2 regions of the Arthrobacter sp. CG_A4 genome follow, and region 1 is predicted to be linked to the other one. Evidence: predicted binding sites of a transcription regulator. Region 1 holds the regulator's gene; the other holds the start of a gene.

Region 1 (9,730 bases):
CATCAGCTCGAGGTGGAGCTTTTCCATGGCAGGCTCGTCCACCAACAGGATGGACAGCTCGGCCTGGGGATGGATAAAGAGCCGTTCGAAGACAAAGCGGCACAGCCGCACCAGCTCGGCCTCGTCCACGGTGACGCCGGATTCGTTGTTGATCTCGATGCTCATGTGTGGTCTCCGCGCTTTTCACGGGCCACGGAAGTCTTGACCCGGTTTCTCTGGATCTCGTCCCAGACACCGTAGGCGTTCACGATGTCGCCGACGAGGCGGTGACGGACGACGTCGGACGCGTCCAGGACCGTGAAGTTGATGTCCTCAATGCCCTGCAGGATTCCTTCGACAATCCGGAGCCCGGAGCGCGTCCCGAACGGCAGGTCCACCTGGGTGACGTCACCCGTGACCACCATTTTGGAGCCGAACCCCAGCCGGGTGAGGAACATCTTCATCTGCTCCGGCGTTGTGTTCTGCGCCTCGTCGAGGATGATGAAGGCGTCGTTCAGGGTGCGTCCGCGCATGTAGGCGAGCGGGGCAACCTCGATGGTGCCGGCCGCGATCAGCCGAGGAATGGACTCGGGATCCATCATTTCGTGCAATGCGTCGTAAAGGGGCCGCAGGTAGGGGTCGATCTTGTCGCTCAGCGTGCCGGGCAGGAACCCGAGCCGCTCCCCCGCCTCGACGGCGGGACGGGTCAGGATGATCCGGCTGACTTCCTTCTGCTGCAATGCCTGGACGGCCTTGGCCATCGCCAGGTACGTCTTGCCGGTTCCTGCCGGGCCGATCCCGAAGATCACGGTGTTGGCGTCGATCGCGTCCACATAGTTCTTCTGGTTCAGCGTCTTCGGGCGGATCGTTTTGCCCCGGCTTGAGAGAATGTTGTGGGTGAGCACGTCGACCGGGTTCTGCAGGGACTGGCTGCGAAGCAGCGAAACCAGCTGCTTGAGCACGGCGGGGGTCACCACGGTGCCTCTGGCGACAAGCTCGCGCACCTCGTTGAGCAGCCGCATGATCCGCGGCACATCCGCTGACGGCCCGCTGATCGAGAGCTCGTTCCCGCGGACATGGAAGTCAACGGCGGGGAACTGGATCTCAATGAAACGCAGGGCTTCGTCATGACTGCCGAGGGACTGGACCATCTGGTCGGCGTTGTCGAACAGGACCACCTCCGTCCGCAGCCCTGGAAGGGAGTGGGGAAAGTCTCCTGCGGGGCGCCCTCCGGCGCTGATCCGGGCCTTGCTGTTCGCTGCTTCAGTCATGGTGTTGGCCCGCGGGCCTCTGGTCCCCTCCAACTCGGAAATGGTCTGTCCCGCTGATCCGGCCCGACGGCGGTGTCCGCCTCCTGGTTCCGGCCCCTCAGGGTCCTCCCATCTTACGCCAGCGCGGCGCGCCGCACGGCGCCGCACGGCGCCGTGGCAGGCGGAACCGGTGTGCCGCCGGGCCGGACCGGCGGCCGCCGCCGGGCCCTGTTCCCGGTTTTTGGTATCAACTTCGTATCGGCCTCATATCGTTCCCGTTGCAGTTCACCGGCCCGGTCCCAAACCACGGTGCCGTGCCGCGCCGCTGTGCCATGCTGGAAATCGGCCGCTGCCAGGGCGGACGGGCCACGGAACAACGGCCCCGCCCGGCGGCATGCACGATCGGCAAGCAGAATCGACAAGCAGGATCGACAAGCAGAAGAGGACAGCGGCAATCAGGCAGCGTGGAGTTGAACAGACGGCAGCCGGCAGGCGGATACGTGCCGGCATGCTGCTGCTGGTGCTGCCCGCGGCGCTTGGCCTGTCCGGTTGCGTAGTCACTCCCCAGCCCGGCAGCAGCAACCCCAGCACCCCTTCGGTCCTGAACGGCGCGGCCTCCCCGGGTGCTCCGAGCACCAGCGCGCCGCTGGAAACCGCGCAGGCCTCCAATAAGGCTCCGGTGTACTGGATCGGCCGCAGCGACGAGAATACCTTCCTGTACCGCGAGTTCCGCGATGTTCCGGAGCAGGAAAACCCTGTCACGCAGGCTCTCCGGGTGATGATGTCCCAAAAGCCACTGGATCCGGACTTTTTCACCCCGTGGCAGAATCCCAAGAAACTTGCCAGCTCCATTTCCGGCAAGAACGTGATTACGGTGGACGTCTCGGCTGACGCTTTCAACGCCAACGTCGACGCCGCGATGGCCGAGCGGGCCATCCAGCAACTCGTCTACACCGCGACGGCGGCCGGCGCCAGCGCGGGCCTGATCGACTCCGGCCAGCAGGTCCAGGTCGTGGTGCTCGTGGACGGGCACACCGACTACGTCGCATTCAACCGTGTCCGGCTCGGCACTCCGATGTCGCGCAGCGCGGGCCTGGTCGCCCCGGTGTGGATCCTTGATCCCCAGGAGGGCACTCCGGTGGAGGACGGCACCGTCAAAGTCTCCGGCCGGAGCACCGTCCCGGGCGGCAAACTCCGCTGGGAGATCTTCCGGATCGACGGAAGCGCCAAGACCACCTACCTGAACGGCACCGCGGCCGCCTCGGCGGAGCCCGGCCAGTCCGGCCAGTCCGGTGCCTTCAGCCTCTCAGTGAACCTGGGTCCGGGAAATTACGAAATCAGGGTTGCCCAGCTGGAGGACGGCAACCCGGCCCAGGGCCTGTTTGCTGATACCCGCGGGTTCAGCGTCCAATAGCGTCTCCTGCTACCAGCGGCCCAGGATGTCGCTCGCGAGCACGGTGGCCGCCGGACCGGCGGTGGATGAGCGCAGCACGTGGTGTCCCAGCAGGGCGGTCACGGCGCCGGCGTCGCAGAGCCGGGCCACCTCCCGGGGGCTGATGCCGCCTTCGGGCCCGACAATCAGCAAAACCTCGAGCGCGCCGTTGGTGTCTTCGCCCGGCGGCCGGTCGCCGAGGCGCGCCTGCCAGGCCTCCAGCACCGGACGCAGGGGACGCAGCGCGTCCTCGTGCAGGATGACGGCGAGGTCCGCGCCAGCCACGGCCGCCTGCAGACCGGCGGCGTCGGCCAGGGAGCGGACTTCAGGAATCCAGGCACGGCGCGCCTGCTTGGCTGCTGCCGTGACGACGGACTGCCACTTGGCGTGGGCCTTGGCCGCCCGCTCGACTTTCCAGCGTACGATCGAGCGCTCGGCCTGCCACGGAATGACGGCGTCGATCCCCAGTTCGGTCGCGGTCTCCGCCGCGAGCACGTCCCTGTCGCCCTTGGCGAGGGCCTGTACGAGGACCAGCCGGATGACGGGCCAGGACTCGACGGTAAGTCCGCTGCATTCCACCGTCAGCTCACCGGCGGCGACGGCGGTGACGGTGCCAGTCAGGCGCCGGCCGGCGCCGTCGGCAATGTCCACCCTCTCCCCCACCGCGAGTCGCCTGACGGTGACCGCGTGGCGGGCCTCGGCGCCGTCGAGGACGAAAGTGGAACCGGGGACCTGCCGGTCGAGGGTTCCCGGGGCCGTGAAAAAGACCGGGTTGCTCACCGTTACAGGTTACCGAGCCGGTCCCGGAGCTTGGCGAAGACGCCTCCGCTGGCCGCGAGCTTGCCTTCCGTGAACTGCTCGCCGCGGAGCTTGGCGAGCTGCCGGAGCAGGTCCTCCTGGGCGGCGTCGAGCCTGGCGGGGGTGTCAACCTGCAGGTGGACCTTGAGGTCCCCGCGGCCGTAGCCGCGCAGGTGGGTGACGCCGAGGCCGCGGAGGGTGATGACCTCGCCGGACTGGGTCCCGGCCTTGACGTCGATGCCGTGCTGGCCGTCAAAAGTATCAAGGTTGAGCTCGGTGCCGAGAGCGGCGGCCGTCATGGGGATGTTGAGGCTCGCGTGCAGGTCGTCGCCGTCGCGGACGTAGGTGGCGTCGTTGTTGACCCGGATCTCCACGTACAGGTCGCCGGAGGGTCCGCCGGCAGGACCGGCCTCGCCCTGTGCGGACAGCTGGATGCGGGTGCCGGTCGCTACGCCGGCGGGGACCTTGACCGTGAGGGAACGGCGGCTGCGGATCCGGCCCTGCCCGTTGCACTCGTTGCAGGGGTCCTTGATGACGGTGCCGAAACCTTCACAGCTGCCGCAGGGGGCCGCCGTCATGACCTGGCCGAGGATGGATCGCACGGCGCGCTGGACCTGGCCGCTGCCGCCGCAGATGTCGCAGCGCTCCGGGTGGCTGCCGTCGCGGCAGCAGGAGCCTTCGCAGGTGGGGCAAGTGACGGCCGTGTCGACTTCGAGCTTCTTGTTGATGCCGAACACCGCGTCGCGGAGGTCGATCCGGACGCTGATCAGGGCGTCCTGGCCGCGGCGGATCCGTGACGCCGGGCCCCCCTGGCCGCCGGCACCGAAGAACGTCTCGAAGATGTCCTGGAAGGCGAATCCCTGGCCCGAGTAGCTGCCGCCGCCGAAGCCGTTGTCGGTGCCGTTCTCGTTTCCTGTGGTGTCATAGATCCGGCGTTTCTGCGGATCGGAGAGCACCTCGTAGGCATGGGTGACGGACTTAAAACGGTCCGAGGCGTCCTCCCCCGGGTTCACATCCGGGTGGAGGTTCCGTGCCAGCTTGCGGTAAGCCTTCTTGATTTCTTCTCCCGTTGCCTCGCGGGAGACTCCAAGAACGTCGTAATGGCTGCTCAAAGTGTGTATCTCTTCCTGGTTGTACTTACCTGTTGGGGGCAAGAAGTCTGGTGTCGGTCCGTTAGGGCCCGAGAATCCTTGAAAGGTAGCGGGCCACCGCACGGACGGCGGCCATGGTGGTGGGATAGTCCATCCGGGTGGGCCCCAGCACGCCCACCTTGGCGGTGGCATCGGGCCCGTACCCCGTCGCGACCACCGATGCCTCCGCGAGCCCGTCATACGGGTTCTCCCGGCCGATGCTCACCGTCACGCCGCGCGGGTCCGCCGCCATATCGCTGAGCAGGCGGAGCATGACCACCTGCTCCTCGAGGGCTTCCAGCACCGGGCCGATACTCAGTGGGAAGTCCACGGTGGACCGGGCCAGATTGGCGGTCCCGGCCATGACCATCCGCTCCTCGCGGCTGCTGACGGCCAGGGCTTCCAGCCCGCGGGCCAGCGCCTGGGCTGCGCTGCGCCGGACAGGCGGACAGCCGGCGATGACGGCGAGCAGCGACTGCGGGAGCAGGTTCAACGCGGTGCCGGAGAGGCTGCCCAGGAACCGGGTCCGCAGCTCTGCGAGGGCCTCGTCTCCGAAGTCCTGCCCGACGTCGATCACGCGCTGCTCTACCTTGCCGGTATCAGCGATCAGGACCGCCAGCACCTTCCGGGGCGCGAGCAGGACGAATTCGATGTGCCGGATCCTGGCGCGGCTGAGGTGGGGGTACTGCACGACGGCGACCTGGTTGGTCAGCTGGGCAAGGAGCCGCACCGTCCGGTCCAGGACGTCGTCGAGGTCCTGGGATCCCTCCAGCAGCGCCTGGATGGCCCGCCGTTCGGCCTGGGAGAGCGGCTTGACGGCCGAAATCTGGTCCACGAAGAGCCGGTATCCCTTATCTGTGGGGATCCGTCCGGCGCTCGTGTGCGGGGCCGTGATGAGGCCCTCATCCTCGAGTGCCGCCATGTCATTGCGGATCGTGGCGCTGGAAACGCCCAGGTGGTGCCGGTCCACGAGCGCCTTTGATCCGACGGGTTCACGCGAGTGGACATAGTCCTCGACGATGGCGCGCAGCACTTCGAGTTTGCGCGGTTCACTCACACTGCACCTCCAATCGACGGTCCTGCATTCGCAGCCGGCCCAGGCAGCGGGCCCGGCCGTTCTTTCCCGCCGGGGCCCGGGCGGCCCGCGGCTGGCACTCGACATGCCTTAGTGCTAACAAGTCTAATATGAGTCGCCGCGTTGTTAGCATTGAATCCGCTCCAGGCGTTGTTCCAGGGGCTCGTGTTTTCGGGCACACCCCGCCCTATCATTCCAAGCGCAAAGCAGTGTGTAACAGATGTCGTACCAGAACTGGGGCCCCCAGGACCTGTCCGCCCCCGCCAAGACCAGTTTGCCCGAGGTGCCGGTGGAACGCGGCATGGTGCTCGAGGACGTGCAGTCCGGCTGGGTCGGTGCCGTCACACGGGTGGAGAAGTCCGGCGGGATGCATGTTGTGGCGCTGGAGGACCGCCGGGGCAGGTCGCGGTCCTTCCGGCTTGGCTTCGGCTTCCTGCTGGAAGGCCGGCCGATCCGGCTGACGCCGCCGGCGCCGCGGCCCGCCCCGGCACCGGCAGGAGGCACGCGCACGGCGTCCGGTTCGGTCCGGGTGGGGGGCCAGCGGGCCCAGGTCGCTAAAGCCAGCCGGATCTGGGTGGAAGGAAAACACGACGCCGAACTCGTCGAGAAGGTCTGGGGCGACGATCTCCGGGTGGAGGGCATCGTCGTCGAGCCGCTGCACGGCATTGACGACCTCGCGGGCGCGGTGGCGGCATTCGGGCCCGGTCCCGGCCGCCGTCTCGGCGTGCTCGTGGACCACCTCGTGCCTCAGTCCAAGGAATCACGGATTGCCGACGCCGTGATGGCCTCGCCCGGGGCCAAGGGCAATGTCCTGATCGTCGGCCACCCCTATGTGGACGTCTGGCAGGCCATCCGGCCCGCAGTGCTGGGCATCGAGCAGTGGCCCGTGATCCCCCGCGGCGTGGACTGGAAGACCGGCATCCTGACGGCGTTCGGCTGGCCGCACAGCACCAAGGAGGATGTCGGCCTGGGCTGGCAAAGGCTCCTCGGCGCCGTCCGCAGCTACGCCGATCTGGAAGCGTCCCTGCTGGGCCGGGTCGAAGAGGTCATCGACTTCCTCACCGTGCCCTGACATTTCTCCATGCGGACATTTCTCCACGCGCGATCGCGGCCGGGCAGCACCGTTCGCGGACCCTGATCTTCGTTTGGCCGTCCGAGCACGTATTCTTGGAACGTCGGCTGCGCTTCTCCCGCGGCCTGCGAACTTCCAGGCTCCAAGGCATCACCGCAATCCGAAGGACGAACCCGTGGCAGATAACGCACGCGAACAGCCGGGCACCCAGGCCGGCCATGGCCAACCCCCTTATCAAGGCGTTCCCGCAAATGCGCTGCCGCTGACGGCAAATGAGGACCGGCAGTGGGCCACCCTGGCGCACTTTGGCGGCATTTTGGGCTGCGTTCCGTCGCTGCTGGTCTACCTGATTTTCAAGGACCGCGGCCCGTTCACGGCGCAGGAGTCGAAGGAAGCGCTCAACTTCACGCTGCCCCCGACGATCGCCGCGGTGATCGCCAATCTCCTGGTTTTTGTGCCGGTGGTTGGCAACGTCTTCGCCGTGCTCGCCACGGTCATCTGGATTGCTGTGACGTGCTTCTCGGTAGCGGCCGGCATTCACGTCAACCGGGGCCAGCCGCACCGTTACGAGTTCAACCTTCGCTGGATCAAGTAGTCCCCGCCCCGCACCCTAACCTCGCAAGCCCGGCCGGGGAACCCTGCGGGCGTGGGCCCACGTTTGACGGCCCTAGTCGGGCAGGAGGCGGCGCACTACGGCGTCGGCGAGCAGCCGTCCCTTCAACGTCAGCACCAGGCGGCCCTTGAAGGCGGCGGCCGGGTCCACGAGGCCGTCGGCGATGAGTCCGGCGACGGCGTGGCGCCCTGTGTCCCCCAGCCCGCCGGGGCCGGAGATCTCCAGCCCTGGGTTCAGCCGGGCCCCGAGCATAACGCGCTCCACGTTCCGGGTCGCGGAATCAAGCGTCTCCCGCCCCGCGGCGGGCGAGAGTCCGGAACCCAGCCGGTTCGCGTAGGCGGTGGGGTGTTTGACGTTCCACCAGCGCACGCCCCCCACATGTGAGTGCGCCCCCGGACCAATCCCCCACCAGTCATCCCCACGCCAGTAGGCGAGGTTGTGCCGGCAGGCCTGCTCCGGGGTGCGGGACCAGTTGCTGACCTCATACCAGGCAAGCCCGGCGGCTGAGATGAGTTCGTCGGCCAGTTCGTACTTGGCGGCGTGGTCGTCGTCGTCGATTCCCGGAACTTCGCCGCGGCGGATCTGCGCGGCGAGCTTGGTGCCGTCCTCGACGATCAGTGCGTAGGCGCTGATGTGGTCCGGGCCGTAGGACAGCGCCGTTTCCACCGAGTAGCGCCAGTCCTCGGCCGACTCCCCCGGAGTGCCGTAAATCAGGTCGAGGCTGACGGCGAGGCCGGCGTCGCGGGCCCACTGCACCGCCCGGGGCACCCGGCTGGGGGTGTGGGTGCGGTCCAGGATCTTCAGAACGTGCGGGACCGCCGACTGCATTCCGAAGGAGACGCGCGTGAAGCCGGCGGCGGCGAGCAGCTGCAGGGATTCGGGCGTGACGGAGTCCGGGTTCGCCTCGGTGCTGACCTCGGCGCCGGGTGCCAGGCCCCACGCCGCGATCGCGGCTGCGAGGATGCGGGCGAGGTCTGCCGCGGGCAGCAGCGTGGGCGTCCCGCCGCCGAAAAAGACCGTGCTGAGCGGGCGCGGCGGCAGGCCGCTGTTCTTCAGGGCCTCCGCCGCGAAGTCGACTTCCGCGACGGCGGTGCCGGCGTAGGCGTCCTGGGATGCCCCGCCGCCGAGCTCCGTGGCGGTATAGGTATTGAAGTCGCAGTAGCCGCAGCGGACGGCACAGAACGGGATGTGCACGTAGAGCCCGAAAGCCCGGGCCGCGGCGGCCTCCAGCGCCTGCGCCGGCAGGAGCCCGTCCGGCGGCGCCGGGTCACCCAGTGGAAGTGCGCTAGGCATTGGCCGGGCCGGCCTGCGTTGCGGCAGCAGTCATAGCAGGCACCGCTACTTCTTGGCCTTGTCCTTGGACTCGTCCGTGGTGAGGGCGGCGATGAATGCTTCCTGCGGTACCTCGACGCGGCCCACCATTTTCATGCGCTTTTTGCCTTCCTTCTGCTTTTCCAGTAGTTTGCGCTTCCGGGTGATGTCACCGCCGTAGCACTTGGCGAGCACGTCCTTGCGGATGGCCCGGATGCTTTCGCGGGCAATGATCCGGGAGCCGATGGCAGCCTGGATGGGTACCTCGAACTGCTGCCGCGGAATCAGTTCGCGCAGTTTGCCCGTCATCATCACGCCGTAGGCATAGGCCTTGTCCCGGTGGGTGATCGCGGAAAAAGCGTCCACCTGCTCGCCCTGGAGCATAATATCCACCTTGACCAGATCGGCCGCCTGCTCGCCGTCGGCTTTCCAGTCCAAAGACCCATAGCCGCGGGTCTTGGATTTGAGGATGTCAAAGAAATCAAAGACGATTTCCGCCAGCGGCAGGCGGTACCGGATTTCCACCCGGTCCTCGGAAAGATAGTCCATGCCGCCCATCACACCGCGCCGGCTCTGGCACAGTTCCATGATGGCGCCGACGAATTCGTTCGGCGCGAGGATGGTGGCGGACACCATTGGCTCGCGGACTTCGGCGATCTTTCCGCTGGGGTACTCGCTGGGGTTCGTGACGTGGACGACCTTCTTATCCTCCAGCGTCACCTCGTATTCCACGTTGGGGGCCGTGGAGATCAGGTCCAGGTTGTATTCCCGTTCGAGCCGCTCACGGGTGATTTCCAGGTGCAGCAGGCCCAGGAAACCCACCCGGAAGCCGAATCCCAGCGCGGCGGACGTCTCGGGCTCGTACACCAGCGCGGCATCGTTGAGCATCAATTTCTCCAGCGCATCGCGGAGCACCGGATAGTCCGTGCCATCCAGCGGATACAGGCCGGAGAAGACCATCGGCTTGGCGTCCGCGTAGCCGGGGAGCGATTCGGTGGCAGGCTTGGCCAGATTGGTGACGGTGTCGCCCACCTTGGACAGGCGCACGTCCTTCACCCCGGTGATGAGGT
Region 2 (6,125 bases), on a different contig from region 1:
AGGCTACAAACTATCTGCGCTCTTTGCCAGCCAGCCCGCGAATGTCTCCGTGCCGTGTCGTTCCTCCGGAACCAGGTTCAGGCCCGCACGCAGGTACCTGCCCATCGCGCCCGGCAGCGGCAGCCGGACCAGCCGTCCGCGGGACCCGCTCGCCTGCTTCCACTCCCGGGCCAGTTCAGCCATCCCGGCGATCTCCGGTCCGCCGATGGTGAGGACCCGGTGCCGGCGACCGGACTGCGCGTCGAGTGCCGCAGCGAGCAGCGCCGCCACGGCCTCCGAGGGCGCGATCGGCTGGAACCGGGCGCCGCCAATGACCGGGATGATCCGAAGCTTCGAGCCCGCCGCAAATATCGTCGCCAGCAGCGAATGGAACTGAGTTGCCCGGAGCACAGTGGTCTCGAGCCCGCACAGTTCGTACACGTGTTCCTTGGCGGCCTTGGATTTGTAGTAGCCCAAGCTGCTCCGGTCGCAGTTGATGATGGACAGCAACGCTGCCCTGGCCACGCCGGCGTCCTGGGCAGCGACGAGCAGCCGCGCACCGCCGTCGGCAAAGTTCTTCAAGGCCCTGCCGGAGCGCCCTTCCAGGCAATCGATCACGACGTCGGCCCCGGCCAGCGCCGCCGCCAGCCCCACCCCCGTCGTGACGTCGGCTTGGAAGTACTCCGCTCCCCCTTCCACCTCCGGCGTACCGGCCGGCTGCGGGTTCCGGCTGACGACGGCGACCGTGTGTCCGGCGGCAACGGCCTGACGGACCACCTCGCGGCCGACTTGACCTGTTCCCCCGGCAACGCAGATTCTGCTCATGCCCCGAGGCTACCGCCCTGCGGCCGGTTGGGGCAGTCCCCGGACCGCACGAAAAAACCCCGGGCTGCCTTTGGCTGGCGGCCCGGGGCATTGACGGAGTGATTCAGGCGCGGCGGCGCTGCAGGACGTCGTCGAGGTTGCTGAGCGCGCTCTGAGCCTTCCCGGGCGGCTTCGCGTCGGCGTCGGTGCCAGCACCCAGCGGCGCGGACGACGCCGACTGGGTGGCAGTGCCCTGCTTGAGTGAGGGCTTGCCGACTGCCTTTGGAGCTTCCGGCAGGTCGAGCGGCTCGGGTGCGGCACGCTCGGCTTTCGGCGCTTCAACGTAGGTGGGCTTCGGAACTTCCACCGGCTCCCAGCTGGATCCCCCGGTGGCAGTCGGGGCGGGGTCCGCGGCGACGCGGACAGACGTGTCACCCGAGGCCACCGCTTCCGCCAAAGCCGCCTGGCGCAGTTCCTGGGCTGTAAGGAGCTTCGGTGCGGGTTGGCGGGCGGCAGGCTCAGCCTGGGCGTCGAAGAGCGTAGTTTCGGCTGGCTTGGTGTAGCCGGTGTCCCCCGCGGTCCGCCCGGCGTCGGCATTCTCCGGAGCGGGCTGCGCCGGCCGGGCCGGTGCGCTCATCGCCGCGCGGAAAGCGGCGTTCACTGTGCGGCGGCGGTCCCGGACAGCCAACCGGCGGAGCATCACGACGGCGCCGACGGCGGCCAGCAGTGCCACGACGGGCAGCAATGCGGGGCCGATGCCGAAAATTCGAAGGGCCGAAGAGACCACCCCGGTGAGCAGCGACACCAGGCCCGCCAGGGCGAGGGCGAAGCGGCCGTAGCGGATCCTGAAAGCCGGACCGGGTGAAGCCGGACCGGGTACGGCAACCTTCCGGGCGCCGTCGGGGCCGGCGATGCTCGTTGCGGATTCCGTGCGCTGCGTACTGGTCATGGGTTTCTCCTGCTGGGCTGTCATTTTCATAACAGTCCCGGCTTGGGTTTCTGGCTTTTCACGATCGATGACATCCGCCAGGAGCTCGCCCGCAGGCTGCAGCCGGTGGCGGCCGTTCCGGAGCAGGTAGGGGCCAACCCACACAATCCAGAGCGCGACAGCACTGACAAGGATCACAGAGCTGCTGAGAGGGAAGTCCACACTCAAAACCGTATGAGCAACACCGGGATCGGCGCCGCATTGTCCCCGGTGTGTCGCCCGGCAACTGCAATTCAGTGGATTTATGAAGCACGGGCGGCCCGGGTGCGGGCCGTGTAATCACTCCGGGCGGCCCCGGAGCCATCTGTCCAGCAGACCATCGGGGACTTCCTCGGACGTCAGTGCGAAGCTGCGGTGGTCGGCCCATGCCCCGTTGATGTGCAGGAAGCGCGGCCGGGAGCCCTCATCGCGGAAGCCTAGTTTCTCGACCACCCGGAGGCTGGGTCCGTTTTCGGGCCTGATGTTGATCTCCATCCGGTGCAACCCCAGGGTGCTGAAGCAATAGTCCGTCACCATGGCCACCGCGGTCGGGGCGATGCCGTGGCCCGCCCGGTCCCTATCGACCCAGTAGCCCAGCGTTGCCATCATTGCGGAGCCCCACACGATCGAGGACACCGTTAACTGGCCCACCAGCACCGGTTCCCGGAAACCCGGGGGCCGGGCCGTGATGACAAACGGCAGGGCGGTGGCCTGGGCCGCCTGCACCTTGAGGGACCTCACCATCTGCCGGTAGTCCGGCAGCCCGCCGCCGGGAGCGGGGTTCGACGCTTCCCAGGGTGCCAGCCACTCGCTGTTGCGGGTGCGGACCTCGGTCCATTCCTTGCGGTCGCGGTAGCGGATCGGCCGCAGGACGAGGTCACCGCTTTCCAGCGTGACCGGCCAGTTGAAGCCCGCCATGGGAATTACTTGGTGAGGCTCGGAGCGAGGCTAGAGGCGAAGCCGGGCAGCCATTCACGCAGGCCGGGGCCCAGGTCCTCGCTGTCGCAGGCAAGCTGGACGCAGGCCTTGAGGTAGCTGAGCTTGTCGCCGGTGTCGTAGCGGCGGCCGCGGAACACGACGCCGTAGACGCCGTAGCCTTCGCCGTCGCCGGAGGAGAGCTCCTGCAGGGCGTCGGTGAGCTGGATTTCACCGCCACGGCCGGGTTCGGTGCGTTCCAGTACTTCAAAGACCGCCGGGTGGAGGACGTAGCGGCCGATCACGGCAAGGTTGGACGGTGCGTCATCGACGTCGGGCTTCTCCACGAGGTGCTTGATCCGGACGTACTCTTCACCCCTGATCGCCTCGACGTCGGCACAGCCGTAGGCGCTGATCTGGGCGGGATCCACCTCAATCAGGGCGATGACGGATCCGCCGGTCTTGGCCTGGACTTCGATCATCGTGCTGAGCAGTTCGTCGCGGGCATCGATCAGGTCATCGCCGAGCAGGACTGCGAACGGCTCGTAGCCGACGTGCTGCTTGGCGCGGAGGACCGCGTGGCCCAGGCCCAGGGGATCGCCCTGGCGCACATAGTGGATGTCGCCGAGGTTGCTGGCAGCCTGGATCGACTCGAGCTTGGCGGTGTCCCCCTTGGCCTCAAGGGTGGCTTCAAGCGTGGGGACACGGTCGAAGTGGTCCTCGAGCGCGCGCTTGTTGCGTCCGGTGATCATCAGGATGTCGCTCAGGCCGACGTTGACTGCTTCCTCGACGACGTACTGGATGGCCGGCTTGTCGACGACGGGCAGCATTTCCTTGGGCATGGCCTTCGTCGCGGGAAGGAATCTGGTGCCGAGGCCCGCAGCGGGGATGACGGCCTTGCGGACGGGAGCGTTGGGTGTAGTCACTGGACTAATCTAACGGAGGGACCAAAACAATAGGTAATCATTCCAGCCGCCGGGGGGCACGCACTCCCGGCCTTCGCCAGATGGAGGTACGGGCCGTCATGGCGTCCAAGGAAGAGATCCGGTCCAGCCACCGCGCCCGGCGCGCCGCCCTGTCGGCAGCTGAGCTGGAGAGCGCAGGGGTTGGCCTCGCACGCCACGGCCTGGCCTGGGCCTCCACGGTTGTTGCCGCCGCAGCTGCCACGGTTGCTGCGACTGCTGCTACCGTGCCCGCCACCTTCGCCGCCTATCTGGGCGTGGGGTCCGAGCCGCCCACCCTCCCCCTGCTGACGGCGCTGCACGGCGCCGGGCACCGGGTGCTGCTGCCGGTCTGCGAGCCCGCGCTCGAACTGAGCTGGGTCTACTGGACGCCGTCGTCCGGGTTTGTCCGCAGCCGCTACGCCCCCATCCAGGAACCTGCCGGGGAACGCCACGGCACAGCGGTGATGGAAGACGTCGCCGGCATCTTCCTGCCGGCCACCGCAGTGGACCTCGCCGGCAACAGAATCGGGCAGGGCGGCGGCTACTACGACAAGTTCCTCGCGGCTCTGGATGCCGTCCTGCCAGCGCGGCCCGCACTGCCCGACGGCGGCGCGTTCCCGCCGCTGCCGACCGCAGCCGTCGTCTTCGCCGGCGAGGTGCTGCCCGCCGGGAGCATCCCGGCGGAGTACTTTGACCGCAAGGTAGCTGCCGCCCTGACACCGGCCGGGCTGATCCGGTTGCTGTAAACGCCCTCGGGAGACCCCGCCTCCCGGATGATAGAATTAGCACCCAGGCCCTGCGACTGCTAAGGGACGGAACCTGTCGACGGATATGTCGGCAATGATCCTGACCGGGCAGCACGGGACCTGCTCGTTTGTCTTAGAGGAGGATTTCCAGTGCCCACCTACGCATACGCCTGCAAGGACTGCAGCCACAACTTCGAGATCGTGCAGTCATTCACCGATGGCTCTCTCACGTCCTGCCCCGAATGCCAGGGGACCCTGCGCAAGAAGTTCAACAGCGTCGGCGTCGTCTTCAAGGGCTCCGGCTTCTACCGGACGGACTCCCGTCAGGCCAAGGGCAGCGCCGTCGCGCCCGCACCGGCAGCTACACCCGCAGCAACGCCCGCGGCTGCTTCTGCTTCTGCTTCTGCTTCTGCTTCTGCTTCCGCATCGTAGGTCGCGCCTCCGCGCGGTGGACGCCAACTTGTCCACATAGGCACTTGCACGCCTGCCGCTTGGCAGATCCGCTGCGTAGCGTGGCGGTATGTCCCCCGTTTCCCGCCGCCTGCACGGTCCACTCGCACACCCAGGGCAGACCAGCAGACCGCCAACTCTGCCTCAGCGTCTGCCGCAGCGCCGACGCCTGAGACGCTGGCTGAACCGCAACCGGCGTCTCGCCGTGGCCCTCCTGCTGTGCGTCGCCGCGGGCCTCACGGTGCAGCAGCTGACTCCCGAGCCTGCAGACACTGTGACCGCCTTCGCTGCGGCCAGGGACCTGCCGGCCGGCAAGACACTGGCCGTAGATGACCTCACGGTGCTGAACGTCCCCCGCGGCGTTGTGCCCGGCGGCAGCTTCAGCACCAGCGCCGAGCTACAGGGCAAGCAGCTGGCGGTTGCCTTTCGCAAAGGCCAACTGCTCACCGATGCGCAACTGCTGGGGCCCGGGCTGCTGGCCGGCAGCCCGGCAGGATCCGCCGCCGTGCCGCTCCGGATGGCGGATCCGGCGTCTATCCGGCTACTCTCCCCCGGGCAGCTTGTGAACGTGGTGATGACGAGCGGCAACGGCTTCGAACAACCGGCGGTGTCCCAGCTTCTGGCCGCGGCCGTGCCTGTGCTGTGGACCTCCGAGCACGGCGGGGAGGCTGGCCAATGGCTGGCCAGCGGAGAACCGGACGGCCTTCTGGTCGTGGCTGCCGGCCCTGATCAGGCGCAGCGGCTCGCCGGGTCCTCCACCCAGGGAAAGCTGTTCTTCGTCCTCGTCACTGCCGTTCCCGGGTAGGCCGTCCCGCCGGGACTTCCCCCGTGAGGTGATTAGCCCCAGTGCGGAGGCTTCTGCTCCTGGAGCCAGGAATCGTGGTCGTACCCGCTGGGCCGGTCGCCCCAGCGCCGGGGATCGTCTTCGGTGGCCTTGTTGGGCAGCACATCCTCGGGGACCGTGGCCTGGGCTGCCGGCTGGCGTGCCGATTCCACTGCATCCTTTCGGTCGCCGGCGTCCCGGCCTTGGGTGTCCCAACCTCGGGCGTCCCAACCTTGGGCGTCCCGGCCCTGGGTGTCCCGGCCCCTGGCGTCGCCGCTGGCAGCGTCGTTCCCACTATCGCGGTCTGCACTCATGCCGTCGGTCTCCTTGCTTCGGTGATCCGTTCCGCGTCCGTCCTCGATGTCCGGCCAGTCCGAGTGCGCTTGGAACCACTGGATCCGCTCCTGCGCGTCATTGCCGGCCAGGTTCTCGACGTCGTCGTCGAAGAATCCCGGCGAGGTCCGGTTCCTGCTGGACACTTCAGGCTTTTCCAGGCC

What was found. Region 1 encodes HrcA, which represses chaperone genes, less so after heat shock. Its sites were predicted from a motif close to TTNGCACTCGNNNNNNNCGAGTGCNAA; they were not measured.
Region 2: RCH07_RS16435 (FmdB family zinc ribbon protein) is a predicted target of HrcA. The motif match lies at 4,392-4,418, and genes of this name have one in related genera.

What each region holds. Positions count from the first base shown of each region.
Region 1 is NZ_JAXCID010000005.1:17,838-27,567, forward strand. It holds gene ybeY (rRNA maturation RNase YbeY) at 1-165, opposite strand, end outside; gene RCH07_RS03425 (PhoH family protein) at 162-1,250, opposite strand; gene RCH07_RS03430 (GerMN domain-containing protein) at 1,738-2,643, shown strand; gene RCH07_RS03435 (16S rRNA (uracil(1498)-N(3))-methyltransferase) at 2,653-3,441, opposite strand; gene dnaJ (molecular chaperone DnaJ) at 3,444-4,571, opposite strand; gene hrcA (heat-inducible transcriptional repressor HrcA) at 4,633-5,646, opposite strand; gene RCH07_RS03450 (DUF3097 domain-containing protein) at 5,885-6,736, shown strand; gene RCH07_RS03455 (DUF4870 domain-containing protein) at 6,912-7,331, shown strand; gene hemW (radical SAM family heme chaperone HemW) at 7,404-8,642, opposite strand; gene lepA (translation elongation factor 4) at 8,688-9,730, opposite strand, start outside.
Region 2 is NZ_JAXCID010000047.1:10,809-16,933, forward strand. It holds gene RCH07_RS16410 (SDR family oxidoreductase) at 4-804, opposite strand; gene RCH07_RS16415 (hypothetical protein) at 908-1,933, opposite strand; gene RCH07_RS16420 (GNAT family N-acetyltransferase) at 2,051-2,668, opposite strand; gene galU (UTP--glucose-1-phosphate uridylyltransferase GalU) at 2,674-3,591, opposite strand; gene RCH07_RS16430 (5-formyltetrahydrofolate cyclo-ligase) at 3,690-4,355, shown strand; gene RCH07_RS16435 (FmdB family zinc ribbon protein) at 4,506-4,787, shown strand; gene RCH07_RS16440 (RcpC/CpaB family pilus assembly protein) at 5,011-5,610, shown strand; gene RCH07_RS16445 (DUF4011 domain-containing protein) at 5,643-6,125, opposite strand, start outside.